4 regions of the Lonsdalea populi genome follow, and region 1 is predicted to be linked to each of the others. Evidence: predicted binding sites of a transcription regulator. Region 1 holds the regulator's gene; each other region holds the start of a gene.
The links. The regulator PurR, encoded in region 1, represses purine synthesis genes. The targets are predictions, from matches to a motif close to CANGCAAACGTTTGCNTG.
Positions count from the first base shown of each region.

Region 2: a site for PurR is predicted at 2,543-2,560, ahead of I6N93_RS16635 (nucleobase:cation symporter-2 family protein). Genes of this name have one in related genera too.
Region 3: a site for PurR is predicted at 4,997-5,014, ahead of cvpA (colicin V production protein). Genes of this name have one in related genera too.
Region 4: a site for PurR is predicted at 4,878-4,895, ahead of purT (formate-dependent phosphoribosylglycinamide formyltransferase). Genes of this name have one in related genera too.

Region 1 is NZ_CP065534.1:1,640,815-1,648,670, reverse strand. It holds gene anmK (anhydro-N-acetylmuramic acid kinase) at 1-398, opposite strand, end outside; gene I6N93_RS07170 (outer membrane lipoprotein) at 741-1,208, shown strand; gene slyA (transcriptional regulator SlyA) at 1,354-1,791, opposite strand; gene I6N93_RS07160 (DUF1289 domain-containing protein) at 1,971-2,210, opposite strand; gene gloA (lactoylglutathione lyase) at 2,524-2,931, shown strand; gene rnt (ribonuclease T) at 3,041-3,715, shown strand; gene I6N93_RS07145 (Grx4 family monothiol glutaredoxin) at 3,804-4,154, opposite strand; partial or broken gene I6N93_RS07135 (C40 family peptidase) at 4,732-5,311, shown strand; gene cydH (cytochrome bd-I oxidase subunit CydH) at 5,428-5,520, opposite strand; gene purR (HTH-type transcriptional repressor PurR) at 5,899-6,924, shown strand; gene cfa (cyclopropane fatty acyl phospholipid synthase) at 7,273-7,856, shown strand, end outside.
Region 2 is NZ_CP065534.1:3,744,738-3,752,593, forward strand. It holds gene trmH (tRNA (guanosine(18)-2'-O)-methyltransferase TrmH) at 1-402, shown strand, start outside; gene recG (ATP-dependent DNA helicase RecG) at 402-2,483, shown strand; gene I6N93_RS16635 (nucleobase:cation symporter-2 family protein) at 2,614-4,017, shown strand; gene I6N93_RS16640 (AsmA family protein) at 4,178-5,878, shown strand; gene fabY (fatty acid biosynthesis protein FabY) at 5,978-6,919, opposite strand; gene dtd (D-aminoacyl-tRNA deacylase) at 6,955-7,392, opposite strand; gene yihX (glucose-1-phosphatase) at 7,440-7,856, opposite strand, start outside.
Region 3 is NZ_CP065534.1:2,522,596-2,530,451, reverse strand. It holds gene I6N93_RS11115 (aspartate-semialdehyde dehydrogenase) at 1-100, shown strand, start outside; gene truA (tRNA pseudouridine(38-40) synthase TruA) at 103-927, shown strand; gene I6N93_RS11105 (DedA family protein) at 974-1,636, shown strand; gene accD (acetyl-CoA carboxylase, carboxyltransferase subunit beta) at 1,866-2,780, shown strand; gene folC (bifunctional tetrahydrofolate synthase/dihydrofolate synthase) at 2,862-4,130, shown strand; gene dedD (cell division protein DedD) at 4,120-4,851, shown strand; gene cvpA (colicin V production protein) at 5,088-5,579, shown strand; gene purF (amidophosphoribosyltransferase) at 5,610-7,127, shown strand; gene I6N93_RS11075 (UbiX family flavin prenyltransferase) at 7,266-7,835, shown strand.
Region 4 is NZ_CP065534.1:1,990,405-1,998,260, reverse strand. It holds gene I6N93_RS08735 (MurR/RpiR family transcriptional regulator) at 1-454, opposite strand, end outside; gene zwf (glucose-6-phosphate dehydrogenase) at 815-2,290, shown strand; gene I6N93_RS08725 (bifunctional 4-hydroxy-2-oxoglutarate aldolase/2-dehydro-3-deoxy-phosphogluconate aldolase) at 2,413-3,054, shown strand; gene purT (formate-dependent phosphoribosylglycinamide formyltransferase) at 3,654-4,832, opposite strand; gene I6N93_RS08715 (DNA polymerase III subunit theta) at 4,998-5,228, opposite strand; gene ftnA (non-heme ferritin) at 5,548-6,057, shown strand; gene I6N93_RS08705 (YebY family protein) at 6,234-6,572, shown strand; gene I6N93_RS08700 (PAAR domain-containing protein) at 6,788-7,231, opposite strand.

The DNA.
Region 1 (7,856 bases):
AAATCCCCCACCGTCGTGATACCGGTCAAGGCTGCGATCTGATTGTTGTCTCCAATTTGCATCGTACAGGGGGCTTCGCCTTGAGGCTCGTGCCACACCGTTTGACCATGGCACCCGATGGCCGTAATGTCTCCCGCCTGGAGCGAAGTCTGCGCCAACAGCGTCTGAACCGCTTCGGCGAACAGCATCCCCAATTGAGTATCCAACTGCCCCACCGCTGACAATGTCACCGTCTGCCCCTGGCACATACCGAGAATCGCCTGTTTTATCGCTTCGGGCATCGAGTGGCAATGACTGGCTAGCTGAACCACGCGCCCTTCGCCTATCTTAGCCATAACGACATCGATGCCATCCAGGCTAGTGCCTGACATCACTCCTATATATCTGCCTGACTGCATGTGTGTTTACCTGTGCCTATAGTTAACAGTAAGTTACTCTTATCGCTAACGTTAAGTCTTAGAAAATAGTCAATCAAAAAAGCAGGTTACCTTTTTTGATGACATGAAATACAGTGTTCCGCTACCCTCATTCCGGGCAACGAGCCTAACTTTGACGGAAATTATGGTCATGGGGAGTTCTAACGGGAACTTTGTAGCGCGTATATCATCAATTTAAGCGCAGTATTTTAACTTAGTGTTTAAAGTGGAATAGCGCTGAGAACAGACCATAATTTAAACATACACCTTTATCTTCGCCGGCACCCGGCTGTGCCAGCCCGACATAGTCATTAGGAGTTTTTTATGATGAAGCGTTTCATTGTCATTGCCATCGCAAGCACCACACTGGCTGGCTGCGCAAACACCAGCACGTTATCAGGCGATGTCTACAGCGCATCGGAAGCTAAGCAGGTTCAGACCGTAACTTACGGTACGGTAGTCTCCACTCGTCCAGTCCAGATCCAGGCAGGTGAAGACAGCAACGTTATTGGCGCTGTAGGCGGCGCGGTTCTCGGCGGATTCCTGGGGAATACTATCGGCGGCGGTACAGGGCGAAGCCTGGCAACGGCAGCGGGCGCTGTCGCAGGCGGCGTGGCCGGGTCGAGCATAGAAGGCGCGGCAAATCGTACCCAAGGCGTGGAACTTGAAATTCGCCGGGATGACGGCAGCACCATTATGGTCGTTCAGAAACAAGGAAATACCCGCTTTTACGCTGGTCAACGTGTCGCAATGGCAAACAACGGTCGAACCCTGACGGTTTCCCCTCGTTAACCCTAAACAAACACAATCACCACCCATAGGGGGGGTGATTGTGTACTTCAATTAATTGTTGATAAACCGTTCAGCCAACTCTCGTCAATAAACGATGGCGCAAATTACTCTCTTAATTACTTATCCATTTTAGAAATGCATTTAATTAAGATTGGCTCTCATGTAATGACAGTATATTTTTTTCCAATCGAGATATAATTACAGTTAATTTATTTACTTCCTCTGGCGTAATGCCATCCAGTATTTCACTGCGCGTTTGTTGTATAACATCATTCACCGCCACAATGATTGGATCAGCCATTTCAGTCAAAAGAATACGCTTTGCGCGTCTATCGTGCGTACAAATATGTCTCGTGATCAGCCCTTTATCTTCCAGTTGGTCTAATGTGCGAACTAATGAGGGCTGCTCAATACCAATCGCTTTCGCTAGCTGGATTTGAGACTGTCCGGGCGGCAGTTCATGTATATTATGCAAAGTGACCCAATGTGTCTGGGTCAAGTCCAAAGGCTTTAAACGTTGATCAATCAAAGCGCGCCAAACACGTACCAACCGAGCTAAATCAGATCCTAATGGCAATTCCATCACCTCTCCTTATAATTAGCAGACTAAGTTATATCCCTGGATTGCAACCATTTCTGATTTAATAGAAAAGAAAATAAGAAGTTAAATTTTGTTTTAAAAACGCAAGAGATCTTACCAAATAATCATTAATTAAAAATGATCTTACACTTGATTTTTGGCATTAAACAGCACAACAAACATTAAAACAAGGGAGTTTGTTTCGACTCTGTTGAAGGTAATGGTTGTTCTACTCTCTCGTACCGCTTCATTCTTTGTCGGCATAGCCTCAAAACATTCTGTTTTTCAGCATCGCTCATCTGTGTCCAGTTAAAACGTTCGGTCCGACTACGGAAACATCCGTGGCAAAAACCACGTTCATTAGCTTGGCAGATACCACGACAGGGATTAGGTACAGGAAAAAGTTCAAGCTGCTCAGCCACGGGACCTCCTCATCGGATCCCTTTATTGAACCGTTGTTCGCCATGGCAGGCAAGCGTTCGTTGCCGATATATTGAAAAACAGTTCAGATAATTGACTAACCGTCCCCAATTCTTAGCAGACAATAACAGGTCAGATACTCTTCTGTCGATGAAATCCCTCAAATCGCATACACCAGTTTTCACTCATTAAACAGAGTATTAACACATTAAAAATTAATGATTTGGACTGAAATTTTTATGAACGCTATACTTTGCAAACTATTTCCCGTGGTACACGGTGATGGTAACTGGCAAAGCCGAATAAGAGGAAATTATGCGTTTACTTCATACCATGCTGCGTGTTGGCGATTTACAACGTTCCATTAACTTTTATACCCAGGTATTGGGCATGCGCCTGTTACGCACGAGCGAAAATACGGAATACCGCTATTCATTAGCTTTTGTGGGGTATACGGAAGAAAGTGAAGGTGCTGTGATTGAGTTAACGTATAACTGGGGCGTCGAGAGCTACGATTTGGGCTCGGCCTATGGGCACATCGCGCTGGGTGTAGATGACGTGGCAGCCACCTGTGACCGCATTCGCCAGGACGGCGGAAAGGTGACTCGTGAAGCCGGCCCGGTCAAAGGCGGGACTACCATTATCGCCTTCGTTGAAGATCCTGATGGTTATAAAATAGAGCTGATTGAAAACAAACATGCCGGCCAGGGCTTGGGCAACTAACCTATCCTACTGACGGGCGCGCAGCCGCGTCCGTCGCCTCTGCATTACTGCATCGCCTTCAAAAATTTGCCATAATACGCACTGCATTTTTGCTAAAGAAAAGAGACTGATGGCTGAGAAAATTAATCTGAATGCACTGAGCGCCCGTTTTCGCGGGTTTTATCCCGTTGTGATCGACGTGGAAACCGCTGGATTTAATGCTAAAACGGATGCGCTGCTCGAGATTGCAGCCATCACGCTGAAAATGGATGATAACGGCTGGTTGCAGCAGGACCAGACATTGCATTTCCATGTAGAACCTTTCGAAGGCGCCAACCTGCAGCCCGAAGCGCTGGCCTTCAACGGCATTGATCCCAGTAATCCGCTGCGTGGCGCCGTCAAAGAATATGATGCGCTGCACGAAATTTTTAAAATGGTGCGAAAAGGGATTAAAGATCAAGGCTGTAATCGCGCTATCGTTGTTGCGCACAACGCCACTTTCGATCACAGCTTTCTCATGTCTGCCACCGAGCGTTGCAGCCTTAAGCGCAACCCTTTCCACCCCTTCGCCACCTTTGATACTGCCGCCTTGAGCGGATTGGTTGTCGGCCAAACCGTACTGGCTAAAGCCTGCATCACCGCCGGCATTCCCTTCGACTCCTCGCAGGCGCATTCCGCGTTGTATGACACCCAACGCACCACGCTGCTGTTCTGTGAACTGGTTAACCGCTGGAAAAAAATGGGCGGATGGCCGCTGGAGCTCAATGAGTCCGAAGAAAACAATACCGCTGCGGCTCAGCGTTAGACATAATTCAGACGCAATAAGGGCGGCCTAAGCCGCCCTATTCAGTATCGGACGCGCGGTCAATCCCGCCGTCGTCCAAACCTCTGACTTACTCTTGATCCTGCTGCTGAGCGTTATGTTTTTCCGCCGTTTCCTTGATCAGTTTCGGCAGCTCACCGCTCTGGTACATTTCGATCACGATATCACAGCCACCGACCAACTCACCATCGACCCACAACTGCGGGAACGTCGGCCAGTTGGCATATTTAGGCAGCTCTGCGCGAATATCCGGGTTCTGCAGGATATCGACATAAGCAAAACGCTCGCCGCATGCCGACAACGCTTGAACAGCCTGAGCAGAAAAGCCACAGCTCGGCAGTTTTGGGGAACCTTTCATGTACAGCAGGATCGGGTTTTCAGCGATTTGACGCTGGATTTTTTCAATTGTCGTTGTCGTCATTCTATTGCTTCCTTAAAGCACGTAATGGCTAATGATAAGCCACTAGCCATGGCATCAGTAAAGGGCGTATGCTCGCCCCAACTACCTTGACACATTTTAACGATAGCGATAACCACAAAAAACGCCATCTTTTGTAGGGTTATCGCCGGGTGGTTTTTAAAAACGTTAACCCGTTAAATCATCAACAAAAATATGTATTAGTACCGAGAAAACAATACGTATTAATGATTTTTCACTATTCTATACTCATTAACTGCTTATTCGCGTTTTGTAATCATGCTGATTTAAGGAATACTGTGGAAATTAGGCGATCAAGAACAACCATCGGTCAGACTATAATGCGTTTAATTGTTACCTTTTTCGTATTGGTTTTTAGCCGCCTATTTTTCAGTCAGGCGATATCGGCCCACCACACACAAGACAAGAAAAAATTCCGCAACAAACCGCTGAAGACCAAAACCACCGCTGACGCCGATAACGACAAAAAACCAAACGCAGCGTAAAACAAACGCCGACCGGGACCTATTCCTCTTTAAATAAAGACGTTTCTTCCCATCACCCCATTTAAAAGGACGCCAAGAAAATCTCTCGGGACCCATTCACGCTAGCGCTAACCAAGAAAGCGCCGAAACGGGGCCACCCTGTTCGGGTGAAAGAAGAAAAGACGACCGCTGAACGTATCAGCCGCAAAAGAAAAGATGATGTCGTCGAAACCGGCGGCCTGGTGCTGAGCACGGCGCATAACAACGATCCCAACGTGCTAGAGTCGCCGTCCTCAACAAGCTGATGAACCAAATCGGCAAACCCTACCACTGGGGCGACTCATCGCCGTACACCGGTTTCGATGGCAGCGGGCTGGTCTATGCGCCTACAAAGATATTGTGAAGATCACCATTCCCCGCACCGCCAATGAAATGTTTCAATTGCGCGATGCCGCGCCTATCAAAAAAAACGAGCTGGAAAGCGACGACCTGGTCTTCTTCCGCATCAATCATCGCGGTACGACAGACCACGTGGGCGTTTATGTTGGAAACGGAAAATTCATCCAGTCTCTTCGCGACGGTTCAGATATCCAAATCAGCAAGCTTAGCGAAGACTATTGGCAGGAACACTATATCGGCGCGCGTCGGGTCGTCATGCCGCATACGGTGAGATAATCCGCAGCAGTTATTAAAATCCAAGCCGAGAAGAAATAGAAAAAGGGGCCGAAGTCCCTTTTTTGCAATCTGCCCACAAGAAAGATTTCCGGGAGCACAAATACCGGCAGTATGGCTTATGCGCCAAATACCGCAGTAAAACTGAAGGCAATAATAACGGCCAATGCCGCTACCGTCGTCAACAGGGACATTTTCAAATTGGTATCCATCACTCTCTCCTTAATTTTTCAGCACAACATTCAAGGTGGCAATGCCGGTTCAGTATAGGGGAATTGGTATCTATCAACACCCTAATGATGAATATAATGTTATGGAAAAGTGACCTTTCTGTTCCATCTCACCAGTAACGTCCGTTTATCGTTGCAAGAGTAGAATTAACGCTTTCACTTTTCGACCGGATCGGACAAAATCGCCGGTTTACTGCTGTACGAACTCCGTTGGTCGAGCATCATTTCCTAATCTTCAGGTATATCCGTCGACACCCCACCTTCTGAATGGCTCGTATCTTCAGAAAGAGAAGGATTCGCGCAGGCAAACGATTAACAAGTTACTTACTGCTGCAGGAAGTAGATTTAGGAGTCATTTAGATGGCAACGATTAAAGATGTGGCAAAGCGTGCTGGCGTTTCGACCACAACCGTATCCCACGTCATTAATAAGACCAGATTCGTCGCCGAAGAAACCAAAGCCGCCGTTCGCGCCGCCATTGACGAACTACATTATTCTCCGAGCGCGGTCGCGCGCAGCCTGAAAGTCAATAACACCAAGTCTATCGGCCTGCTGGCGACCTCGAGTGAGGCGCCCTATTTCGCCGAAATCATCGAGTCCGTCGAAAACAGCTGCTATGTTAAAGGCTATACGCTGATTCTCTGCAATTCCCATAACGATCTGGACAAACAGCGAGCCTATCTCGCCATGCTGGCGCAGAAGCGCGTGGACGGGTTGCTGGTCATGTGTGCGGAATACCCGCCTGAACTTCTGACGATGCTCGAAGGCTATCGCCACATCCCTATGGTGGTGATGGACTGGGGCCAGGCACACAGTGACTTTACCGATACTGTTATCGATAACGCTTTTGAAGGCGGATACCTCGCCGCGCAATACCTTATTGAACGCGGCCACCGGGATATCGGGGCCATCCCGGGATTGCAGGAGCGCAATACCGGCAGCGGGCGTTATCTTGGTTTCAAAAAAGCGCTCGAAGAAGCGGACATTGATATCCGTGAAGAGTGGATCGTACAGGGCGACTTCGAACCGGAATCAGGCTACAAAGCCATGCATCAGATATTGGCGCAAAAAAAACGCCCAACCGCCGTGTTCTGCGGCGGCGATATTATGGCGATGGGCGCCCTTTGCGCTGCGGATGAACTTGGGTTGCGCGTGCCGCAGGACATCTCCATCATCGGCTACGATAACGTCCGTCATTCACGCTATTTCACCCCGGCGCTGACCACCATTCATCAGCCGAAAGAACGGTTGGGGCAATCCGCGTTCGCCATGCTGTTAGACCGAATTACCAGTAAGCGTGAAACGTCCCAGGTGATTGAGGTACATCCTCGATTAATTGAGCGTCGATCCGTGTCTGACGGCCCATTCCGCGATTATCGCCGTTAGTGATTACATCTCTTTCGATTGAAATAATTACCCCCGCCTTTTCCCCTGCTTCAGCCATTTAAAACTTGTACCCTGGTTGAAGCAGTCATAAACTTGTCCCTGTCTTCTAAGACAATAACCTACGAACAAGACATACAGAGCAGTTTGCTATCCTGTCGATATAACACATTGCCTATTCTGGCTTTTGTGGCACGGATAGATGCCTTTCGTACCGGCTTTTCTCTTAATTTCCCCCCAGTCCCTTTTTCGGGGGATAGACGATGGATCACGTCCACCGACACCTTCTGCAGGTAATTTTGTCTACGCTGTTTCTTGCGGTGTTCGCTAACAGCAAGATAGGGAGAGGTTATGAGTTCATCTTGTGTGGAGGAACTGGACATCCATAACACGTCCTGGTTCCAGATTGTGAAAGAAATGTTGTCTTCGGCGGATATCGCCATCAATGGCGCTCGTCCGTTCGATATCCAGGTCAAAAATCCTGACCTCTATAAACGCGTGTTGCGAGAAGGCTCTCTCGGTCTCGGAGAGAGTTACATGGACGGCTGGTGGGAATGTGAAAGGCTCGATATTTTCTTCCACCGCGTACTCCGGGCCGGGCTTGATAATAAGCTCCCCAAACATGTTAGTGATATCGCCCGCGTTCTCATCGCCCGCCTCACCAACCTACAGTCCAAAAAACGAGCCTGGATCGTCGGAAAAGAACATTACGATCTTGGCAATGACCTTTTCTCACTCATGCTTGACCCCCACATGCAGTACTCCTGCGGTTATTGGAAGGAAGCCGAGACGCTGGAGCAGGCGCAGGAAAACAAGCTGCGCATGATCTGTGAAAAACTGCAGTTGCAGCGCGGTATGACGCTCCTGGATATCGGCTGTGGCTGGGGGGGATTATCCGAATATGCCGCCCGGCACTACGGTGTTTCCGTGACTGG
Region 2 (7,856 bases), 1.8 Mb from region 1:
CTTTCTGACAAAGCCGTTGATTTTCGCGACATTGATTACACCCGCCCCACCTGCATTCTTCTTGGACAGGAAAAAAAAGGCATCTCCGCAGAAGCGCTGGCCTTGGCAGACCAGGACATCGTTATTCCGATGACCGGCATGGTCCAATCCCTCAATGTTTCCGTAGCCTCCGCGCTGATTCTGTATGAAGCGCAACGTCAGCGACAGATGGCTGGAATGTATCATCGGGATACCAGTCCGTTGGACGAAGAGGAGCAGCAGCGCCTGTTGTTCGAGGGCGGCTACCCCGTTCTCGCCCGCGTGGCGAAACGTAAAGGACTTCCACGTCCGCTCATAGGCCAGCAGGGTCAGGTGGTCGCCGACACCCCGTGGTGGGCCGCCATGCAGTCCACGGAATTATAATGCGCGGACGCCTGCTGAATACCCAACCGCTGAACACGCTTGTCGGCGTCGGGCCCAGTCAGGCGAATAAACTGGCCCGCATCGGCTTGGAAACCGTGGAAGATCTGCTGTTTCATCTGCCGCTGCGCTACGAAGACCGCACCCAACTTTATCCCATCAACGACCTGCTGCCGGGCATCTACGCCACCGTTGAAGGCGAAATTCTGCGCTGTGACGTCACTTTTGGCCGCCGCCGTATGCTGACCTGCCAGATCAGCGACGGCAGCGGCGTGCTCACGCTGCGTTTTTTCAACTTTAACGCCGCCATGAAGAACAGTCTGGCGCCGAGCCAGCGGGTCTTCGCTTACGGTGAAATCCGCCGTGGCAAGCTGGGAGCTGAAATTATCCACCCGGAGTATCGGGTTCAGGGCGAAGAAAGCGACGTGGCATTGCAGGAGACGCTGACGCCGGTCTATCCCACCACCGACGGCATCCGTCAGGCCACGCTGCGCAAGTTGACCGACCAGGCGCTGAAACTGCTGGACCGCCATCCGATTGATGAACTGCTGCCGCAGGAGCTCAATCACTCGATGATTAGCCTGACAGAAGCGCTGCATACGCTACATCGGCCGCCGCCCGACATGCAGCTGAGCGAGCTGGAACAGGGGAAGCATCCGGCTCAGCAACGGTTGATCATGGAAGAGCTGCTGGCCCACAATCTGAGTATGCTGGCCGCACGGGCCGGCGCCCAGCGTCACCACGCGCTGGCGCTCCCGCCCCGCGATACGTTAAAACAGCAGTTGCTGGCCGCCCTGCCGTTTTCGCCGACTCAGGCGCAAGATCGCGTCGTCGCCGAAATCGAACAGGATTTGAATCATCCCTATCCCATGATGCGGCTGGTACAGGGCGATGTCGGCTCTGGCAAAACGCTGGTGGCGGCTCTGGCCGCATTGCGCGCCATTGCTCACAGCAAGCAGGTGGCGCTTATGGCGCCCACCGAGCTGCTGGCGGAGCAACACGCCAACAACTTTCGCCAGTGGTTCGCGCCTCTGGGCATTAACGTAGGATGGCTGGCCGGAAAGCAGAAAGGCAAAGCGCGTCAGGCGCAACAGGATGCCATCGCCAGCGGCGATGTCGGTATGGTGGTCGGCACCCACGCCATTTTTCAACAGCAGGTCCAATTTAACGGTCTGGCGCTGGTAATTATCGATGAGCAGCACCGGTTTGGCGTCCATCAGCGGCTTGCTCTGTGGGAAAAAGGCGAGCAGCAGGGATTTCACCCCCATCAGCTAATTATGACTGCAACGCCGATCCCGCGCACGCTGGCGATGACCGCCTACGCCGACCTGGAAACCTCGGTCATCGACGAGCTGCCGCCGGGCAGAACGCCCGTCACTACCGTCGCCATTCCCGATACTCGTCGCGGCGATATCATCCAGCGTGTCGACAATGCCTGCCAGCAGGAAGGCCGTCAGGCCTATTGGGTGTGTACCCTGATTGAGGAGTCGGACCTTCTGGAGGCCCAGGCGGCGGAAGCGACCTGTCAGGAACTGCGCGAAGCGCTGCCGGAACTTACCATCGGGTTAGTGCACGGGCGGATGAAAGCGCAGGAAAAACAACAGGTGATGGAGGCGTTCAAGGCAGGAAATATTCAACTGCTCGTCGCCACCACCGTGATTGAAGTCGGCGTAGATGTCCCCAACGCCAGCCTGATGATTATCGAAAATCCCGAACGGCTCGGTCTGGCGCAATTGCATCAGTTGCGTGGACGCGTAGGCCGCGGATCGGTGGCCTCCCACTGTGTACTGCTGTACAAATCGCCGCTCAGCAAAACCGCGCAGAAGCGACTGCAGGTTTTACGAGATAGCAATGATGGCTTTGTGATCGCTCAACGCGATCTCGAGATTCGCGGACCGGGTGAACTGCTCGGCACCCGTCAAACCGGCAGCGCCGAGTTCAAAGTCGCCGATCTGCTGCGAGATCAGGCGTTGATTCCGCAGGTCCAGCGCCTGGCGCGCCACATCCACGAACGCTATCCCGAACATGCGCGGGCGCTCATCGAACGCTGGCTGCCGGAAAGCGCGCGCTACACCAACGCCTGACTGTCCACGGCGATCGCTTCCTCCCAAATTATCCTCTACGCTCGTGCATCAAGGCGGCATGCGCAACCGTTTGCTTTTATTAGGTAGATCATTAAAATGCGTTTTTTGTCGTTCTGGAGTGCCAACCGCCATGCGTATTCCCCCTGCCGAACCACTGCGCCCGGAAGAACCCGCCGCCGCCCAACCTCGCAGCGAACTTATCTACCGTCTCGAAGATCGCCCGCCGCTGCCGCAAACCCTGTTTGCCGCCGGCCAGCACCTGTTAGCCATGTTCGTTGCCGTCATTACGCCGGCCTTGCTGATTTGTCAGGCGCTCGGGCTGCCGGCGCAGGATACGCAGCACATCATCAGCATGTCGCTGTTCGCCTCCGGTCTGGCCTCCATTCTGCAAATTAAAACCTGGGGGCCTGTGGGTTCCGGGCTGCTGTCGATTCAGGGCACCAGCTTTAACTTTGTGACGCCGCTAATCATGGGCGGATTGGCGATGAAAAATGGCGGCGCAGATGTTCCCACCATGATGGCCGCGCTGTTCGGCACGCTGATGGTCGCCTCTTGTACCGAGATCCTGCTGTCCCGCGTTCTTCATCTAGCCCGAAGGATTGTCACTCCGCTGGTTTCCGGCGTGGTCGTCATGATTATTGGTCTGTCGCTGATTCAGGTGGGGCTGACCTCGATTGGCGGTGGATTCGCGGCGCTAAACGACCATTCGTTCGGCGCGCCCAAAAATCTGCTGCTGGCAGGCGTGGTCCTACTGGTTATTATCCTGTTGAATCGCCAGCGTAATCCCTATCTGCGCGTCGCCTCACTGGTCATTGCTATGGCCGTCGGGTATCTGGCGGCGTGGCTGATGGGAATGCTGCCGAAAGAGATGTCCAGCACGGCGCAGTCCGCCATCATGGTGCCGACACCGCTGTATTACGGTCTGGGCTTCGACTGGAGTCTGCTCGTGCCGTTGATGCTGGTATTTATGGTGACATCGCTGGAAACCATCGGCGATATCACGGCAACCTCCGACGTCTCGGAACAACCGGTACGCGGACCGCTATATATGCAACGCCTGAAAGGCGGCGTGCTGGCCAACGGCCTGAACTCCATGCTTTCAGCGGTATTTAATACCTTTCCAAACTCCTGCTTCGGTCAGAACAATGGCGTGATCCAACTGACCGGCGTCGCCAGCCGCCATGTCGGTTTCGTCGTTGCGCTAATGCTGATTGTGCTGGGGCTGTTCCCGGCCGTCAGCGGATTAGTTCAGCACATCCCGGAGCCGGTGTTGGGAGGCGCGACCATCGTAATGTTCGGAACGATCGCCGCCTCAGGCGTGCGCATCGTGTCTCGCGAATCGCTAAACCGCCGGGCTATCATGATCATCGCCCTCTCGCTGGCCGTAGGTTTGGGCGTCGCTCAGCAGCCGCTAATCCTGCAATTCGCTCCAGACTGGCTGAAAACCCTACTGTCTTCCGGCATCGCTGCGGGCGGGATCACCGCCATCGTCTTGAATCTGGTGTTCCCGCAAGAGCAAGAAGAAAAAGAATAGGGAGCCGGCTTCCAGATATTTCGTATTTACCGTGCTAATCAGGGTCCCATGATGCAACATCGGACCCTGATTCTTGTCAGGCGTATGATTACCGACTTGAGCGGCTGCAGACATTGCGGCATAACATTTCTATCCTCGACGACAGGCACGGACTGATACGATGAAATTTATCGGGAAACCCCTTATCGCACTGCTGTTACTCATCCTATTAGCTATGGCGGCGCTCTACGTCACGATACAGAGCGGATGGGGAGCCGACTGGGTCGGCAGGTGGGTCAGCCAGCATACCGAATACAGGCTATCGCTCAAACAAGCGTCTCACGACTGGTCGTCGCCCGGCCATATTCAGTTGACGGACGTCACTTTCGGCCGTGAAAACCAACCGCCGACGCTGGTCGCCAAACGGGTATCCCTCGGGCTTAGCGTCCGCCAAATCACCACGCCCTCTCATTTCGCCAGCCTGCGGCTGGAAGGCGGGACGCTCAATCTGAGTCAAACCGGTTACGCTTTGCCTTTTAAAGCTGACGTGTTGCAGCTCAAGGACATGGCGCTACAGCTGCACGACGGCGACTGGCGGCTGAACGGGCAGAAGGTCAACGGCGGCATCACGCCGTGGGAACCGCAGTCCGATCATCTGCTGGGAAACAATGCGCGTTTCCAGTTCAGCGCCCGCTCGCTGACGCTTAATGATATCCCCGCCAGTCAGGTGTTGGTTGAAGGCACATTCGACAATCGGCGCCTGACGCTGAGCAACTTCGGCGCCAATGTCGCCCGGGGGGATCTGACCGGCAGCGCGCAGCGCGCGGATGATGGCAGTTGGCAGATTAATCGACTCAGATTGAGTAACGTGAGGCTGCAAACTGCGCGTTCCCTCTCTGATTTTTGGCGGCCCGCCGCAACGCTGTCCGCCGTCAGCGTTGACCGTTTCGATCTGATAGACGCACGCATCGAAGGGCCGGGCTGGGCCGCCAGCGATCTTGACGCCACACTGCAACACGTCACATTCCGACAGGATAACTGGCAGAGTGAGGACGGCTCGCTCTCGTTCAACGCCACCGATCTTATCAACGGCGACCTGCATCTGATCGACCCGATTATCAATCTGGACCTGTCGGCTCAGGGGATCGCCATCCGCCAGTTCTCGGCCCGTTGGGAGAGAGGGCTGCTGCGGGCCAGCGGCAACTGGCTGCGCGGCGACCACCGGCTGACGCTGGATGAGCTGGTTATCGCGGGAATGGAATACACCCTGCCGGGAGACTGGCGTCAACGCTGGCAGCAGACGCTGCCTTCGTGGCTGGAAGAAGTCTCCGTCAAAAAATTTACCGCCAACCGTAACCTGCTGATCGATATCAACCCGGACTTCCCATTCCAGTTAACCGCACTTGATGGCTATGGCAGCGACCTGATGCTGGCCCGCCAGCATCAGTGGGGAATTTGGCAGGGCTCGCTAAACCTGAACGCCAGCGATGCCACTTTCAATAAAGTGGATATTCGACGCCCGTCGCTGGCGTTGACGGCCGACAACAATCGGATCACTTTTACCGATCTGAGCGCCTTCACGCAGGGTGGTCTGTTGGAAGCAAAAGCGATTATCGATCAGAACACTGCGCGTGAATTTATGCTGGATTTGAACGGCAAATCGACGACATTCGACGCATTGCTTCGCTGGGGCTGGCCGATGCCGACTCGCATGCCATCGGGGAATATCAATTTTCAGTTAAAACTGAAAGGCCAGATGGCGAATGCCGCGCCGCTGAAACCCACCCTAAACGGCGTTTTGCAGGGGACTGACAGCGCTGGGCAACCGGTTTATCAACAGTTGAATCAGGGTATCCTGCAGGAAGGGACGCCGGCGCCCTAAGGCGAATGGGCGATACCAAGAAGGAGGCCGGACTCATCATCCGGCCTTCTGTTATTCGTAGAGAGCCATTCCCAGAACCGTCAATATCTGCGCCTTATATCAGCCACTCGATAACCCCGTGGGCTCCGGAGGAGCATCCGGCGTCGGCGGTAAAACCATGTACACACCTTCAAATAATGCGCCTTTTTGCCCTTCACCGAATAATTCGACGTTCAGATGCACCCTTGCCCGACGGCCGCGAGCCAACTTGTCTAAATCTCCGCTCAGCGACCCAAGGTTCGCCACCGCGATGGGGCGGCCAGTGATTGGCGAGCTGTAACGAATATGCGCATCCGCCAGAACGATGGCGCCGCCCAGTTGACGCTCCCGCAGCAGTAGCCAAATAAGCCCCCAGCCGGTCAAGGTCGCCAGCGAAAACAAGCTGCCGGCGAAGATGGAGTGATGGGGGTTCTGATTGACGGTTTCCGGCATCGTGGTGATGAATTTCTTGCCGGTGTACTGGCTAATTCGTACACCCATCTTTTCACTCAGCGGAATGTGATCGTGCCAGGCTTGCTGTAGCTGACCACACCAGTCTGGGCGATGCAAAATATCATCCAGAGTCGCCACGGGTTTAATCATCAGGAAATGCCGAATTGGCGTCGTCTGCGGCGTCGTGATCTCGCCCTGGTCCACAAATCCCAGTTTGGCAAAAAAGGCCTTCGCCTCTTCGCGGGCGCTACACACCACGCGCTTGGCTCCCTCCTGACGCGCCACCGACTCCAGCGCCATCGCCAGCAAGGTGCCCAACCCTTTACGTCTTACATTAGGGTGGACCGCCAGAAAACGGATAGAGGCTTCGTTGTCAGCGTTGATGTAGAGCCGCCCCACAGCGACCAAACGCCCATGAACGTCGACCACGGTCTGATGATGCGCTAGCGAGTCATAAGCGTCGCGCTCGGATCCTAATGGCTGTTTCAACGGCTTACGCAGCATCTCCCAGCGAAACTGGTAGTAGGCGTCCAGCTCTTTGGCGCTTTCCGGCACTCTCAAGTGATACATAAACGGCCTCAGTTAACCAAGAGAAGCATTGCGGTCTATGCCTGTAACCAGAAGGTCACAGGGCCATCGTTGACCAATTCAACCTGCATATCGGCGGCAAAACGACCGGTTTCAGTGACGATGCCCTGTTCCCGGCATTGACCGACAAAACAGCGATACAATCGTTCGGCTTCGGCAGGCGCCGCCCCTCGAGAAAAACTGGGACGCATCCCCCTTTTTGTGTCGGCCGCCAGCGTAAACTGCGACACCACCAGCAGGCTGCCGCCCGCCTGACGCACATTCAGGTTCATCTTATCCTGCTCATCGCCGAAAATTCGGTACCCGATCACCCGTTCGCATAACCGCACGGCGTTCTTTTGGTCATCGCCCTGCTCAATGCCCAGCAATACAAGCAACCCTGCGTCGATTTTCCCGATGATTTCGTTGTCCACGGTGACGCTGGCTTTAGAGACGCGCTGAATTAACCCAATCATAAAAACGATGCTGCTCCTGTCTGATACCGAATGGAAACTGCCTGACGCTATTCACTCACCGTGGCGGAATAAGAAGAAAAGAAGTCCGTCAGAACCTGACGATCGTTGACCTGAATAGCATGGATGCCCAACGCGGATGCAGCGGTGATATTGTCCGCATTGTCATCGAAAAAGATGGCGTCTTGAGCGCGGTATCCTTCCTGTTGCAACACGTATTCGTAGATGGCCGCCTCGGGTTTACGTATGCCAAGCTCTTGCGACAGATACAAATGGTCGGCCGCCTGTTCTATCTCGGGATAAAGCAAAGACCACTGCTGATGATGCAGGCGGTTGGTGTTCGAGAGCACCACAACACGCTGCCCGTCGCGCCGTAGCTGCTGCATGATATCCAGCACTTCAGGGCGTACCCCGATAAAGATTGATTCCCAGCCTGCGGCAAACTGCTCAAAGCTGAGGGCAATCCC
Region 3 (7,856 bases), 880 kb from region 1:
GCTGCTGCAATTCTGGTCGGTCGCGGATAACATTCGCTTCGGCGGCGCCTTGATGGCCGTTGAAACCGCCGAACTCCTGATTGAGGAGCATCTGGGGTAATCATGGCAGCGTTGCAGGTTGCGGAAGACGTGGCGCCGCTGAAAATTGCCCTTGGAATTGAATATGACGGTAGCCGTTATTACGGCTACCAGCGTCAGGCGGAGGTCGACAGCATCCAGCAGTGTCTTGAAGCCGCATTGTCGCAGGTCGCTGACGAGCCGATCACCGTGTTCTGCGCGGGGCGGACCGATGCCGGGGTGCATGCCACTGGTCAGGTAGTGCATTTCACTACGCACGCCGTGCGAAAAGACGCAGCCTGGACGATGGGCGTCAACACCCATCTGCCGCCGGATATCGCCGTGCGTTGGGTCAAGACGGTGGATGATGAGTTCCATGCTCGTTTCAGCGCCACCGCCCGGCGCTACCGCTATCTGATTTACAACCACCGCTATCGCCCGGCCATTCTGTCTCACGGCGTCACGCATTTTTATCATCCACTCGACGCCGAGCGCATGGAGCGCGCCGGGCAGTGCCTGCTGGGCGAGAATGATTTCACCTCTTTCCGGGCTGTGCAGTGCCAGTCGCGCACGCCGTGGCGAAATGTAAAACATTTAAAGGTTATGCGGCGCGGCGCTTACATTGTGGTAGATATCAAGGCCAATGCTTTCGTGCACCATATGGTACGCAATATTGTGGGCAGTCTGATGGAAATCGGGTGCGGAAATCAGCCTGAAAGCTGGATGGCGAAGCTGCTGGCGGCCAAAGATCGCAAGCTGGCCGCCGCGACGGCCAAGGCCGAGGGGCTGTATCTGGTGGACGTTGATTATCCCGAGTCGTTCGGGCTGCCGTCCGTCCCGATAGGGCCGCTGTTTTTACTTGATGACTAATTCGCTGCCGTTCGCCTAACTGCACGGTCTGATGATGGGTAACATAATGGAATTTATAAACTTTATTATTGATTTTATTCTTCATATTGATGTGCATCTGGCCGAGCTGGTCGCGCAATACGGCGTTTGGATTTATGCGATCCTGTTTCTGATTTTGTTCTGTGAAACGGGTCTGGTGGTGACGCCATTCCTGCCCGGCGATTCGCTGCTGTTCGTCGCTGGCGCGCTGGCGGCGTTGCCGGGCAGCGTGCTGGATGTGCATCTGATGGTGGTTCTGATGGTCATCGCGGCTATTCTGGGTGATGCGGTCAATTACACCATCGGACGGCTGTTTGGTGAACGATTGTTCCGTAATCCCAACTCTCGGATCTTCCGTCGCAGCTATCTGGACAAGACTCATGAGTTTTACGGCCGCCACGGCGGGAAAACAATTATTCTGGCGCGATTTGTGCCGATTGTGAGAACATTTGCGCCGTTTGTGGCGGGGATGGGGCACATGACCTATCGGCATTTTGCCTTCTTCAACGTCACAGGCGCACTGCTTTGGGTGCTGTTGTTTACCTATGCCGGCTACCTGTTTGGGGATTTGCCGATCGTGCAGGACAATCTTAAACTCCTGATTGTGGGGATTATCTTTATCTCCATCCTGCCGGGCGTGATTGAGTTTTGGCGTCACAAACGGTCGGCATCGCGTCAGAATGTGAAATAAGCAAAAATTATTTTAACATTCGGTGTGACCAGTTTTTTATCCACAGTATCGGGTCATTATGGTTTAATGGGCGGCACTTACGGCTATGTTCACGTGAACCGCTATAAATGCCCATGTCGTATCCTGCCCTTGGCGGATAAGGCAACGCTTTGTCGGCTGCGTCAGCAGAATATAATAAACGCTGAGCAGCGTACTGGCCTGTAGCCAGGTTCAAGCAGAAAGGTTATCAATGAGCTGGATTGAACGAATTCTAAATAAAAGTCATATCACGCCGACCCGTCGGGCCAACATCCCCGAAGGCGTCTGGACTAAATGTGATAGTTGCGGTCAGGTACTTTACCGCGCTGAGTTGGAACGTAATCTGGAAGTGTGTCCGAAATGTGACCACCATATGCGTTTATCTGCACGTGCTCGTCTTCACGCGTTTCTGGATACAGAAAATACGGTTGAGCTCGGTAGTGAACTGGAACCCAAGGATGTCCTAAAATTCCGGGACTCCAAGAAGTATAAAGATCGTTTGGCTGCGGCACAGAAGCAGTCAGGCGAGAAAGACGCCATGGTCGTCATGAAAGGCAGCCTCTACGGTATGCCCGTCGTGGGCGCGGCCTTCGAATTCTCCTTTATGGGCGGCTCGATGGCGTCGGTGGTCGGCGCGCGCTTTGTGCGGGCGGTGGAGCAAGCGCTGGAAGATAACTGCCCGCTGGTCTGCTTTTCCGCCAGCGGCGGCGCCCGTATGCAGGAAGCGCTGATGTCGCTGATGCAGATGGCGAAAACCAGTGCGGCACTGGCCAAAATGCGCGAACGCGGCCTGCCTTATATCTCCGTGATGACGGACCCGACGATGGGCGGCGTATCCGCCAGTCTGGCGATGCTGGGCGATCTGAACATCGCCGAGCCTAAAGCGCTGATTGGCTTCGCCGGTCCGCGTGTTATCGAACAGACGGTACGTGAGAAACTACCGCCGGGCTTCCAGCGCAGCGAGTTTCTGGTGGAAAAAGGCGCGATCGATATGATCATCCGTCGCCCTGAGATGCGTTACAAGCTGGCGACGATCCTCGCCAAGCTGACTAACCACCCGGAACCGCAGCCTGAAGTGGAAGAGCCGCGGCCGACCGCTTTGTCTGAATCACAGGATGAAGCCTAACCGATGACGTACGGGGAGCAAGGTCGCGACGTGCTCCGTCGCTCCCTGTATCAATGAACCGTAAGTAAGCGAGCGGGTCTCATGGATAACCTTCAAACACCTAAAGCCGCGTCGCCTTTGGCCACGTGGCTTTATTATCTGGAACATCTGCACGTGCAGGCCATCGATCTTGGCCTGGACCGCATCAAACAGGTGGCCGACTCTCTTCAACTGCTCCAGCCCGCCAATACCATCTTCACCGTCGCAGGCACCAACGGCAAAGGCACAACGTGCTGCGTGCTGGAATCCATTCTGTTGGCCGCCGGGCTGCGGGTGGGCGTCTACAGTTCGCCGCATCTATTGCGTTACACCGAGCGTGTTCGCATTCAGGGCAAGGAATTGCCGGAAGCCATGCACAGCGAGGCGTTTGCCGTCGTTGAGGGAGGGCGCGATAACGTCTCTCTGACCTACTTCGAATTCGGCACGCTGGCGGCGCTCCATCTCTTCAGGCAGGCGCAGCTGGACGTCGTGATCCTTGAGGTCGGTTTAGGCGGTCGCCTGGACGCGACCAACATTGTGGACTCGGACGTCGCCGTCGTGACCAGCATCGCTATTGATCACGCCGACTGGCTTGGCCACGATCGCGAAAGCATCGGCCGTGAAAAAGCGGGGATCTTTCGTCACGGCAAACCGGCTGTCGTCGGCGAGCCGGATATGCCTGCCTCGATTGCCGACGTCGCGCATGAAAAAGGTGCTCGGCTGCTGCGTCGTGACGTCGACTGGCGCTACGGGGTGGAAGAGGGCAACTGGTTCTGGGAAAACGCGCAGGGACGCCTAAGCCGCCTGCCTTTGCCGAATGTGCCGCTGCCGAACGCCGCTACGGCGCTTGCCGCGTTGAACGCATCGCCGTTAGTAGTTGATGAGAACGCACTGCGTGACGGCCTGCGGAACGCGATCTTACCGGGGCGCTTCCAGATTGCCGGTGATAAGCCGTTGCTGATTCTGGATGTGGCGCACAACCCTCATGCGGCGGCGTACCTGTCTGAGCGTTTGGCTTCGTTGCCTCCGCACGGCGCCGTCCGCGCTGTTGTCGGCATGCTGTCCGACAAAGATATCGCCAGCACGCTGGAACAGCTTAAACCGCAGGTGGATGCGTGGTATTGCGCGCCGCTGGAAGGGCCGCGCGGCGCCAGCGCGGATCTGCTTGCTCAGCATCTTGAGGGCAGTCGTTCGTATCCTGATGTGGTCTCCGCCTGGCGAGCGGCGATGCAGGACGCTAAAGATCACGACGTGGTCGTGGTTTGCGGCTCCTTCCATACGGTAGCGCATGTGATGTCCGCGCTTGAAGAAGGAGCGGCGAATGGCGAGTAAATTTCAAAACCGCCTGATCGGCACCGTCATTTTGGTCGCGCTGGGCGTGATCGTGTTGCCTGGACTGCTGGACGGTAAGAAAAAACATTATCAGGACGAGTTCGCCGCTATTCCTCTGGTGCCTAAACCGGAAGATACGCTGGAAGCGGAGTCGCTGCCGCCAATCACGCAGTCGCTGACGGCACAGTCGCCGGACAGTGCGACGATGCCTAATGCGGATGACGGCGGCGAGGAAATGAGGAGCGCCGAGCATGAGGCCAATGCTCCCGACACCGGAACACCTCAGAACGCCACTCCGCCTGGCGCGACGCGGCCTTCCGCGCCATCTGACGCACCGGTCGTTCCGCCTCCGGTGAAATCCGAGCCGAAACTCAAGCCGGAAGTGAAACCAGAAGTGAAAGCGGAAGCCAAGCCGAAGCCCGAGGTTAAACCCGCGCCGCGACCGGCAGAGAACAAACCGGCAGCAGCGCCGCAGGCCCCGGCAGGGCAGGCTTTTGTCGTGCAACTGGGCGCATTGAAAAATGCGGACAAGGTAAATGAAATCGTCGCCAAGCTTAGACTCTCGGGATTCCGTGCATACACGGTGCCGTCTTCGCCCGTCTCCGGGCAGATTACCCGCATCTATGTGGGGCCGGACGCCTCGAAGCAGAAGCTACAGTCCTCGCTGAGCGAACTGCAGCAGATCAGCGGGCTGAGCGGTCAGGTGAAAGCGGCGCATTAGCGCGGGACGGGGTCATGAGGAGGCCGGGGAGGCAGATAGCGTTGCGGGGAAAACCCGACGCCATCGCCTTTTTTCGGTATCTTCATGGCCCGTCAGCGGTTTTTGAGTTGGCCGATTGATTGACGCATTTAGGGCGGAATTCCGGTACGCAAACGTTTTCTTTTTCTGTTAAAATGCGCCGCGAACAGGATGAGCCGCGTATGTCGATGGTTTTTGTTCATTGAGTAGGATAGTTCATGGTTTGGGTGGATTACGTCATTATCGGCATTATCGCGTTCTCGGCTCTGGTCAGTTTGATTCGAGGATTTGTCCGTGAAGCGCTGTCGCTGGTGACCTGGGGATGTGCGTTTTTCATTGCCAGTCACTACTATGGCTATTTGGCGGGGTACTTCACCCGCTTTGAAGATGAACTGGTTCGCAACGGCATCGCTATCGCCATTCTGTTTATTGCGACGTTGATTGTGGGAGCCATCGTCAATTATGCGATAGGCTCTCTGGTTGAGCGAACCGGGCTGTCGGGCACCGATCGTGTGCTGGGCGTTTGCTTTGGCGCCTTGCGCGGGGTCTTGATTGTCTCTGCAATCTTGTTCTTTCTGGACACCTTCACCGGGTTTTCCCAGAGCGTCGACTGGAAGCAGTCCCAGTTGATCCCGCAGTTCAGCTATATCATCAGGTGGTTCTTTGACTACCTGCAAAGCACGTCGAGTTTCTTGCCGCGGCACCTCTAGTCGCGGTAGCGCTGATGAGGAAAAGACAACATGTGCGGTATTGTCGGTATCGCCGGCGTCACGCCGGTCAACCAGTCGATTTATGACGCGTTAACGGTGTTGCAACACCGTGGGCAAGATGCCGCAGGCATCGTTACGATAGATGCTCATCACTGTTTTCGCCTGCGTAAGGCGAACGGTCTGGTCAAAGACGTTTTTGAAGCACGGCACATGCAACGCCTGCAGGGGAATATGGGGCTCGGTCATGTACGTTATCCCACGGCGGGCAGTTCCAGCGCATCCGAAGCGCAGCCTTTTTACGTCAACTCTCCTTTCGGAATTACACTAGCTCACAACGGTAACCTGACCAACGCGCACGAGCTGCGTCAGAAGCTGTTCGAACAGGGCCGCCGGCACGTCAATACAACGTCTGATTCGGAAATTCTGCTCAATATTTTCGCCAAAGAACTGGACCGCTTTCAGCACTATCCGCTGGAGCCTGACAATATTTTCGCCGCCGTTGCCGCCATGCATCAGCAAATCCGCGGCGCCTATGCCTGCGTCAGTATGATTATCGGGCACGGGTTGGTGGCCTTCCGCGACCCCAACGGGATCCGTCCGCTGGTCATCGGCAAGCGCACGCTGGATGATGGGCGCAACGAATATATGGTGGCGTCCGAAAGCGTGGCGCTGGACACGCTGGGCTTTGAGTTCCTGCGCGATGTGGCGCCGGGCGAAGCGATTTACATCACGGATAAAGGCCAGCTTTACACCCGTCAGTGCGCGGAAAATCCAAAGCATCACCCGTGTCTGTTCGAGTATGTCTATTTCGCGCGTCCTGACTCGTTCATCGATAAAATTTCGGTCTACAGCGCCCGCGTGCGCATGGGCCAGAAGCTGGGCGAGAAAATTGCACGCAGCTGGGAAGATCTGGATATCGATGTGGTCATTCCTATTCCGGAAACCTCTTGCGATATCGCGCTGGAAATCGCCCGTATCATCGATAAGCCTTATCGTCAGGGCTTTGTGAAAAATCGCTATGTCGGCCGCACGTTTATCATGCCGGGCCAGCAAACGCGGATTAAATCCGTGCGTCGTAAGCTGAATGCCAACCGCGCTGAGTTCCGTGATAAAAACGTGCTGCTGGTGGATGACTCCATAGTACGCGGAACCACGTCTCAGCAGATCGTCGAGATGGCAAGGGACGCGGGCGCCAAGCGCGTGTATCTCGCGTCTGCCGCGCCGGAAATTCGCTTCCCTAACGTCTATGGCATCGATATGCCGAGCGTGAACGAGCTGATTGCCCATGGTCGTGAAGTGGATGAAATCTGCCAGCTTATCGGCGCGGACGCTCTGATTTTCCAGGATCTGTCCGATCTGGTTGAGGCCGTGCGGGACGACAATCCGGATATCACGCAGTTCGAATGCTCTGTCTTCAACGGTATTTATGTCACGCATGATGTGGATCAGGGCTATCTGGACTATCTTGAAGGTCTGCGCAATGACGACGCTCAAGTGCTGCGCAGCAAGAGTGAAGTCGAAGATCTGGAGATGCATAACGAAGGCTGACGGAGCGGTCTGAGTGTTCTCCAGTAAGGGAGTGCCTATCGGTGCTCCCTTTATTTTTGCATCTTGTCAATCATGGACGGATACGGCACAGTTTGCGCTGACGATGTGATTACAGGTTTATCCTGATTAAGGAAGGGTATGAAGCGACTGATTATTGGTATTTCCGGTGCCAGTGGGGTGGTTTACGGTGTACGCCTGTTACAGGTGCTGCAGCCGTTGCAAGAGATTGAAATCCACCTGGTGATGAGCCCGGCTGCGCGGCAGACTCTGGCTCTGGAAACCGATTTCAGCGTGCGCGACGTCCAGTCTCTGGCGGATGTCGTGCATGATTGCCGCGACATCGCCGCCAGCATTTCTTCCGGCTCTTTCAAAACAACCGGTATGGCGATCCTGCCGTGCTCGATTAAAACGCTGTCCGGCATTGCTCACAGCTATACCGACAGCTTGCTGACCCGCGCGGCCGACGTGATGCTGAAAGAGCGACGCCCTCTGGTGCTGTGCGTGCGGGAAACGCCGATGCATTTGGGTCATCTACGGTTGATGACGACAGCAGCCGAAATGGGTGCGGTCATCATGCCGCCGGTGCCAGCGTTTTATCATCGCCCGCAAACTGTGCAAGCAATCATCGATCAAACCGTTAATCGAGTGCTCGACCAATTCGATATTTCTCTGCCTGAAGATTTATTTACCCGCTGGGGTAGTGCATAACTGGTTAATTTAAAATAAAAA
Region 4 (7,856 bases), 350 kb from region 1:
GAAAGAATTTGTTCATAGCGTCATGCGCAACGGCCGCCGAAGCCCCGAAGCCAAAGAAGGAAATTTTGCGGGCCTGGGTCAGTAGGTCGACCGCTCGGTTGATGGCGGTGACGTCGAGACACGATTTGGCATGTTCCAGGCCGGCCATGGTGGACTCGAAGATTTTGGCGGTGTAGGCCTCGACCGTATCATCCTCTTCCACATTGCGGTTCACATAAGGCGTGCCTTTAGCAAGACTTTGCGCCAGCTGCAGTTTGAAATCGGGGAAGCCCTTGCTGTCCAACCGCCGACAGAATCGGTTGACGGTAGGTTCGCTGACGTCCGCCAATTTAGCGAGTGTCGCTATACTGGAATGGATAGCTGACTGCGGTGAGGCGAGAATGACTTCAGCCACCTTTCTTTCTGACTTACTCAACCGATCCAGGTGAGTCCGTATTTTATCCAGCATTTTCATAGAGTGATACCATCAATGGTCATGTCGATTTCAACCAGAGGTGAATCGATGTGAATTTCGTGGAAATATACTATGCGCTAACCTGGCGTGGCAGAGGGCGGCGCGGGGTAATTGTGATTTTTTCACCAGAACATGACGTGTGTCCAACTTTCAAAATAGTCACTCACTGTCAAAATGGTTAGCTATTTTCTTCTCAACGATCCGTGTCGCTATCAGTACTTCGAAGGAAAGACTCAGCTATCACGTTGTTACACCTAGGTTTGTAGGTATATCGCAGGCTAACGGTTTACTGGTCCCAGCCAAAAATAGTACATTACATATGTAATAAAATTACAGAATCCTGCAATGAGGAGATAGAACATGGCGGTAACGTCAACGGCCCAGGCATGTGACCTGGTGATTTTCGGTGCAAAAGGGGATTTGGCGCGCCGTAAATTGCTGCCTTCACTATACCAATTGGAAAAAGCAGGTCACATCCACCCGGACACCCGTATCATCGGCGTCGGCCGAGCGGACTGGGACAAAAAGGCCTATACCAAAGTCGTGCGGGAAGCGCTGGATACCTTTCTTAAAGAGCCGCTGGACGAGAAGCTGTGGAAAACACTGAGCGAGCGGCTTGATTTCTGCAATCTGGATGTACAGGATGCCGCGGGGTTCAAGCGATTGGGCGATATGCTTGACCAGAAAAACCGCGTGACGATTAACTATTTCGCCATGCCGCCGAGCACTTTTGGGGCTATCTGCGGTGGTCTTGGCAACGCGGGGCTCAACAAAGAGCCCGCTCGCGTTGTGATGGAAAAACCGCTGGGAACCGATCTGGCTTCTTCGCAGGTCATCAATGATCAGGTGGCGGAGCACTTCAACGAATGTCAAGTTTACCGCATTGACCATTATCTCGGAAAAGAAACGGTACTGAACCTGCTGGCGTTACGTTTCGCCAACTCGCTGTTTGCCCATAATTGGGATAACAGTACCATCGATCACGTTCAGATTACCGTCGCTGAAGAAGTCGGTATCGAAGGCCGCTGGGGATATTTCGATCAGGCCGGACAGATGCGCGACATGATCCAGAACCATCTGTTGCAGATCCTGACCATGATCGCGATGTCGCCGCCATCTGATCTAACGACGGATCGCATCCGTGATGAGAAGGTCAAGGTACTGCGATCGCTGCGCCGTATTGACCGCTCCAACATTCATGACACTACCGTCCGCGGCCAATACACTTCCGGATTCGTTCAGGGCAAGAAAGTACCGGGCTATCTGGAAGAGGAGGGCGCGAATAAATTCAGTAATACTGAGACGTTTGTCGCCATTCGCGTGGATATCGACGATTGGCGCTGGTCCGGCGTGCCATTCTACCTGCGCACCGGAAAACGGTTGCCAAGCAAATGTTCAGAAGTCGTGGTGTACTTTAAAAACCCGGCGCTGAATCTATTCCATGATTCTTATCAGCAACTGCCGCAGAACAAACTGATTATTCGTCTTCAGCCTGACGAAGGGATCGAAATTCAGATTTTAAACAAGATCCCGGGTCTGGATCATAAGCACCGACTGCAGACGACCAAGCTGGATCTCAGCTTCTCCGAAACGTTCAATCAGGAGCATCTGGCGGACGCTTACGAGCGTTTGCTGCTGGAAACGATGCGAGGTATTCAGGCGTTGTTCGTTCGACGTGACGAAGTGGAAGAAGCCTGGAAATGGGTAGATTCCATTATGGAAGCCTGGGATCAGGACAACGATGCGCCTAAACCTTATCAGGCTGGCACATGGGGCCCGGTGGCGTCCGTGGCGATGATTACCCGTGATGGCCGTTCCTGGAATGAAGTCGAATAGTCATTATCCGCTGCCTGCGGCTGTCGGGCGCTAAGCGGTAATAAATCCTGGCGCGGTCTACTGATGGGGCGACCGCGCCAAATTAATCAATGTCCATTGGGTATGACTGGAGAAAGCGCTTAATGAAAAACTGGAAAACCAGTGCGGAACAGATTTTGACGGCTAGCCCGGTTATTCCGGTGATCGTCGTAAATAAACTGGAACATGCGGTTCCGATGGCGAAAGCCTTGGTCGCCGGCGGCATCCGCGTACTGGAACTCACGTTGCGCACCGAATGTGCGGTAGAAGCGATTCGCCTGATTGCGAAAGAAGTGCCGGACGCGATCGTGGGGGCGGGAACGGTAACCAATCCTCAGCAACTGGCACAGGTGGTCGGTGCCGGCGCGCAGTTCGCCATCAGCCCAGGTTTGACTGAACCGCTGTTGAAAGCGGCGACGGCGGGCGATATTCCGCTGATTCCAGGTATCAGCACCGTTTCAGAACTGATGCTGGGTATGGATTACGGATTGACTGAGTTCAAATTCTTCCCGGCTGAGGCTAACGGTGGCGTGAAAGCCCTGCAGGCTATCGCAGGTCCGTTCAGCAAAATCCGTTTCTGCCCAACCGGCGGTATTACGCCGAACAACTATCGCGACTATCTGGCGCTGAAAAGCGTGCTGTGCGTAGGCGGCTCATGGCTGGTGCCAGCTGACGCGCTGGAGTGCGGCGATTATGGTCGCATCACAGAACTGGCTCGTACCGCCATTAACGGCGCTCAAGCCTGATTTGGCACATCGAACGCGGACATAGTGTGAATGACGCTTTGACCGTGTATCGCGCCAGCGCTAAACCATCTCTTCGGAGATGGTTTTTTGTTTGACGATGACCCCAATTTGGTCGTTCGCTGGACTGCGCCCAAACTCTTTAATCCCTTTTATCAATTGATTAGGATCTGCCAGCCGCTGTTTTACAAGACCTGGCCCTGCAATCCCTCGTGTGATGTCTCTATGGCTCTTGCAGGCTGGGCTTTCGATGCATCACTTAGTGAAAACTGATCTCACTAAATCCGCAACAGTTGTGGTACTCCTCAAAGCCAGCATGCGCTGCGGCTATCAGTGTATTATTCACCGCTGCATCATCCCCAATTATGGGACGAATAAACGTGTAATGCGTGAAGCTTCCGGACGTGGCGCATGGATATTGCTTTACGCGATTTGATGCTTTGCCTGTACCAACCGTTTTCATCCTATGTCCAATGTTGTCTGGGCCTATTCTCCAGATGTCAATCGACACGCTCGGGGTGATACCCATGATTGCTCGGCGATAGTGTGAGATATCGAATGAGGCAGAGAAAAAGGGCGCAGGCAGGCTGCGCCGCTATATGTCAACCGTTGGCCTGGACCGCGGCGGCGGCGGCTTTGGCGCGCTGCACGGCAGCGTCTGTTGTAACACCCATCGCCAACGCGACGCCCATTCGACGCTGGCCGTTAATTTCCGGCTTGCCGAACAGGCGGATTTGCGTCTGTGGCCGCAGAGCTTGCTCCAGTCCCTGATAGCGGACGTCGCTGCTGGTCAGACTTGGCAGTATCACGGCAGAAGCGGCAGCGCCGTATTGGCGAATGGCGCCAACCGGCAGGCCGAGGAAAGCGCGAACGTGCAATGCGAACTCGGACAGATCCTGCGAGATCAACGTCACCATTCCGGTATCGTGCGGTCGCGGCGAAACTTCGCTGAAAATGACCTCATCGCCACAGATGAACAGTTCAACGCCGAATAGGCCGTAGCCGCCGAGCGCTTTAACGACCTTGCCGGCGATAGCTTTTGCCCGCTCAAGCGCCACAGCGCTCATCTGCTGCGGCTGCCAGGATTCACGGTAGTCTCCATCCTCCTGGCGGTGTCCAATCGGAGCGCAAAAATGAAGGCCATCGACGGCGCTGACGGTGAGCAGGGTGATTTCGAAATCAAATTTCACCAGCCCTTCAACAATCACTTTTCCGCCTCCGGCCCGTCCGCCTTCCTGCGCATAGCGCCAGGCCGAGTCCAGTTGCTGCGCGTCACGAATCAGGCTCTGGCCTTTCCCTGATGAGCTCATGACGGGTTTTACAATGCAGGGAAAACCCATGTTCTGCGCGGCTTCGCGAAAACTTTCAGCGTTGTCGGCAAACTGGTAGGGAGAGGTCGGAACGCCTAGCGTTTCCGCAGCCAGACGGCGAATGCCTTCCCGATTCATGGTTAATCGGGTGGCCTGAGCGCATGGGACGACGCGCTGCCCCTGTTTCTCAAGAGCCACCAGCGTCTCGGTGGCGATGGCTTCGATTTCGGGGACGATGTAGTCAGGTTTTTCCTGAGCAATCAGCCGTTCGAGCGCTTCGCCGTCCAGCATGTTAATGACGTGACTACGGTGAGCGACCTGCATGGCCGGCGCATCGGCGTAGCGATCCACCGCGATGACTTCAATTCCCAAACGTTGGCATTCAATCGCCACTTCTTTTCCTAGCTCGCCCGATCCCAGCAGCATGACGCGGGTGGCTCCAGGACGCAGGGCGGTTCCAATTGTTAACATAAAAGTAGTATCCGAGGCGGTTAATAAGAATTCCGGCGCAGTATAAACGAAACCGTTTGCGTGCGCATCCGGCGGACATTTCAAGTTATTTGGATGGTGATTTTGCAGAGGCAAGTAAGGGGGGAAGAAAACCGTCATCACTTGACCGATGACGGCACTAACGGATCATTTACCGTTAGGGTCGTAGGGCAGGGTGGAGAACTGCAAAGAAAGCTGACGATAGAAGCTGACCCGTTCGCGGAAATAATCGCGCAAATGTGCGGGCTGCTGTTGTTCAAGCACGTCAGGGATGACCGGCATGTTATAGCGCTCTTTGAAAGCGACGCCGGAAGCGGCGAGATCGACGTTTACTTTTTCCATCTCTTCGAATGGAAGGTCGGCCAGATTATGTCCCATGATGTCCTCCTGTGTATGGCGCGACAAACATAAAACAGCCCGGATAAAATGGCAAGTTACGTCAGGCTTTGCTTAGACGCCTCTGTTTTTATGGCAAGGAAAATGAGTCGTTAAATTAAATTTCCAATAATGAAAATCATTATCAAATCAAATTTGATGTCGACAGAGAACAATGAAAACCATTCTCATAGATAAATGATAATACTTTGAATTTGGGATAAAAATAATGAGATCATTAGTTAATAGTATGTTTTTAATTTTTATATTTTTGTGCATAATGCCTTTCGAATAATCCCCTGTCAGTGGAAAAGGATTTAACATGTTAAAAAAAGAAATGATTGAAAAGCTGAATGAACAGCTGAACCTAGAGTTCTACTCAGCCAACCTGTATTTGCAGATGAGCGCGTGGTGTGGAAATAAAGGCTTTGAAGGTGCATCGGCTTTCCTGAAGTCTCACTCTCAGGAAGAAATGGAGCACATGCAGCGTCTGTTTGACTACCTGGACGATACGGGAAGTATGCCGATCCTCGGCGCTATCGAAGCTCCGCCGGTAGAATTCGACTCTCTGACTGATATTTTCAAGTTGACCTTCGAACACGAACAGTTGATTACCGGAAAGATTAATGAACTCGCGCATGCGGCCATGACGTTGCAGGATTATTCCACGTTTAATTTCTTGCAATGGTATGTAGCTGAGCAGCATGAAGAAGAGAAGCTGTTCAACTCTATTCTGGATAAATTGGCGATGGTAAGCACTTCCGAAGGTGGACTGTTCTTTATCGATCAAGATCTCAAAAGAATGGCAGCCAGCACCACGCCTGCTGCCTGATAACGGCACAAAGGCGATGCTGATGCTGATGCTGTGTCGCCTTATATTTTTTTTCCAATCCCCCCCTGGCTCGACTTCTCTCAAGTCAGTCGTTATGATCCCACTGCGTTTATTCGTGACGGCATAAGTCAAAAATCCTTGTAAATACGACGATCTATTCTGCTGTGGAAATCAAAATGAAAAATTTAATTTGGCTCCTGTTAACGGCCGCTTTTTGCGCTTCAGCGCACGCGGCGGCGGGGATCGCGAACATCAGCAAACTGCAATATGGCGATAACTGGGCATTTACTCGTGAAGAAGTGCAGTTGATCTGCCGCCCCGGTAACGCGCTCTATGTCATCAATCCCGGCACATTGATGCAATATCCGCTAAACGATGTCGCGCGGACACAGGTTCGACAGGGTAAGGTTAACGCTCAGTCGCTGGATATCATCCTGCTGGACGATCCCCGCCAACCCGGGCAGAAAAAAAGTTTGCAACCGTTTGTGAGCCGTGCGCAACAGCTGTGCAAGTGACCTAAGCGTTCTTCATCCAACATGTTATTGATGGTGGGAGAGCTACGATGACCAAGTTCGTGATCACAAAAATGTGTTTAATAACGGCTAAAAGTACTAAGTTGGCTCATACATAGCTGGAAAAGGGAAATGCCTCGTCTACGCTTAAAGGGTGGGTTCCCAAGCCTGCGTCAATGCCAACTTTTAGCGCACGGCTCTACCCCAGAGCCATTTCCCTAGACCGAATACAGGAGTCGTATTCGGTCTTTTTTTATTGATTGTTTTTTTCTAGCCCGAATACAATATCCGTCTTTTTTATAAAAGGTATATTCTTTAGCCCTCCCCTGACCCTGCTTCATTCGTTCGATATTTAATATATTGAACTGACTAGATAATTCAGGATCATTGGCAATTGCTAGCCAAAACGCTTTACGGAATTGGTCGAAGTGGGTAAATGTTTTGCCATTCAGCTTATCGGCAATCTGAGTGGGTATTAGCGCTCCTAGCCCTGAGCTGGCGGCTTCCAGCCACTTTCCTTCCCCGGTCAGTATTTCTCTTTGTCCCGTCACGGTGCCCGGTTCATCTCTTGCTGTCGACTTTAGGTAAACATAGATCGGTTTAGTTGCAGGAAAACACGCGTGACCACTGCCAATGTCGTTTAGACGGGCGGCTTCCGGCATAGTAAAAATCCCTTTACTGTAAAGACCACTTTAATGTTGCTTGAAAGTCAGACGTCAGACAGTTAGCCACCTCGGCATTGTAGGTAGCTACAATTAGTTAAATCGAACACCTGAGATCGTTGTCATTTCATGCATAAAGGGTCATTCCGTAAGCGTCAAGTCTTGGCGATAAGGGTCCTGCATTTTTCTATCGATGGAAGAAAGAAGATAAGTCTCTAGGTGATTTCAAACGGTGGGTAAAAACGCTTTGTCCGGGGTTGCTTGTAAAGAATGCTACTGCATAGCGCGTCATCGTCTAACCAACACCTGGTGTGTTGAGTGACGGCAGCGACGAATTTTTGGCGACAAATACGGATGACTACCGCCCTTAAAACAAAAGTACCAAAGTGACAGAGGGGGGAACAACGTTCATCTCTCTGGCACTTGTGCGTCGTCAGTCATTCAATACAACTGGCACGGGATAACCCGAAGCTATCGCTTATCACCGCATTATTCTGCTGTCACTGTACCAACGCAAAGTCACGCGTTCACCGGTTTTCATTGCCGGGAGGTCAGCGCCGTATTTTGCTCGGACCTTTTTGGGCCGTAGGCATTAAAACTAAGAATATCCAGAAAGGGTAGAATC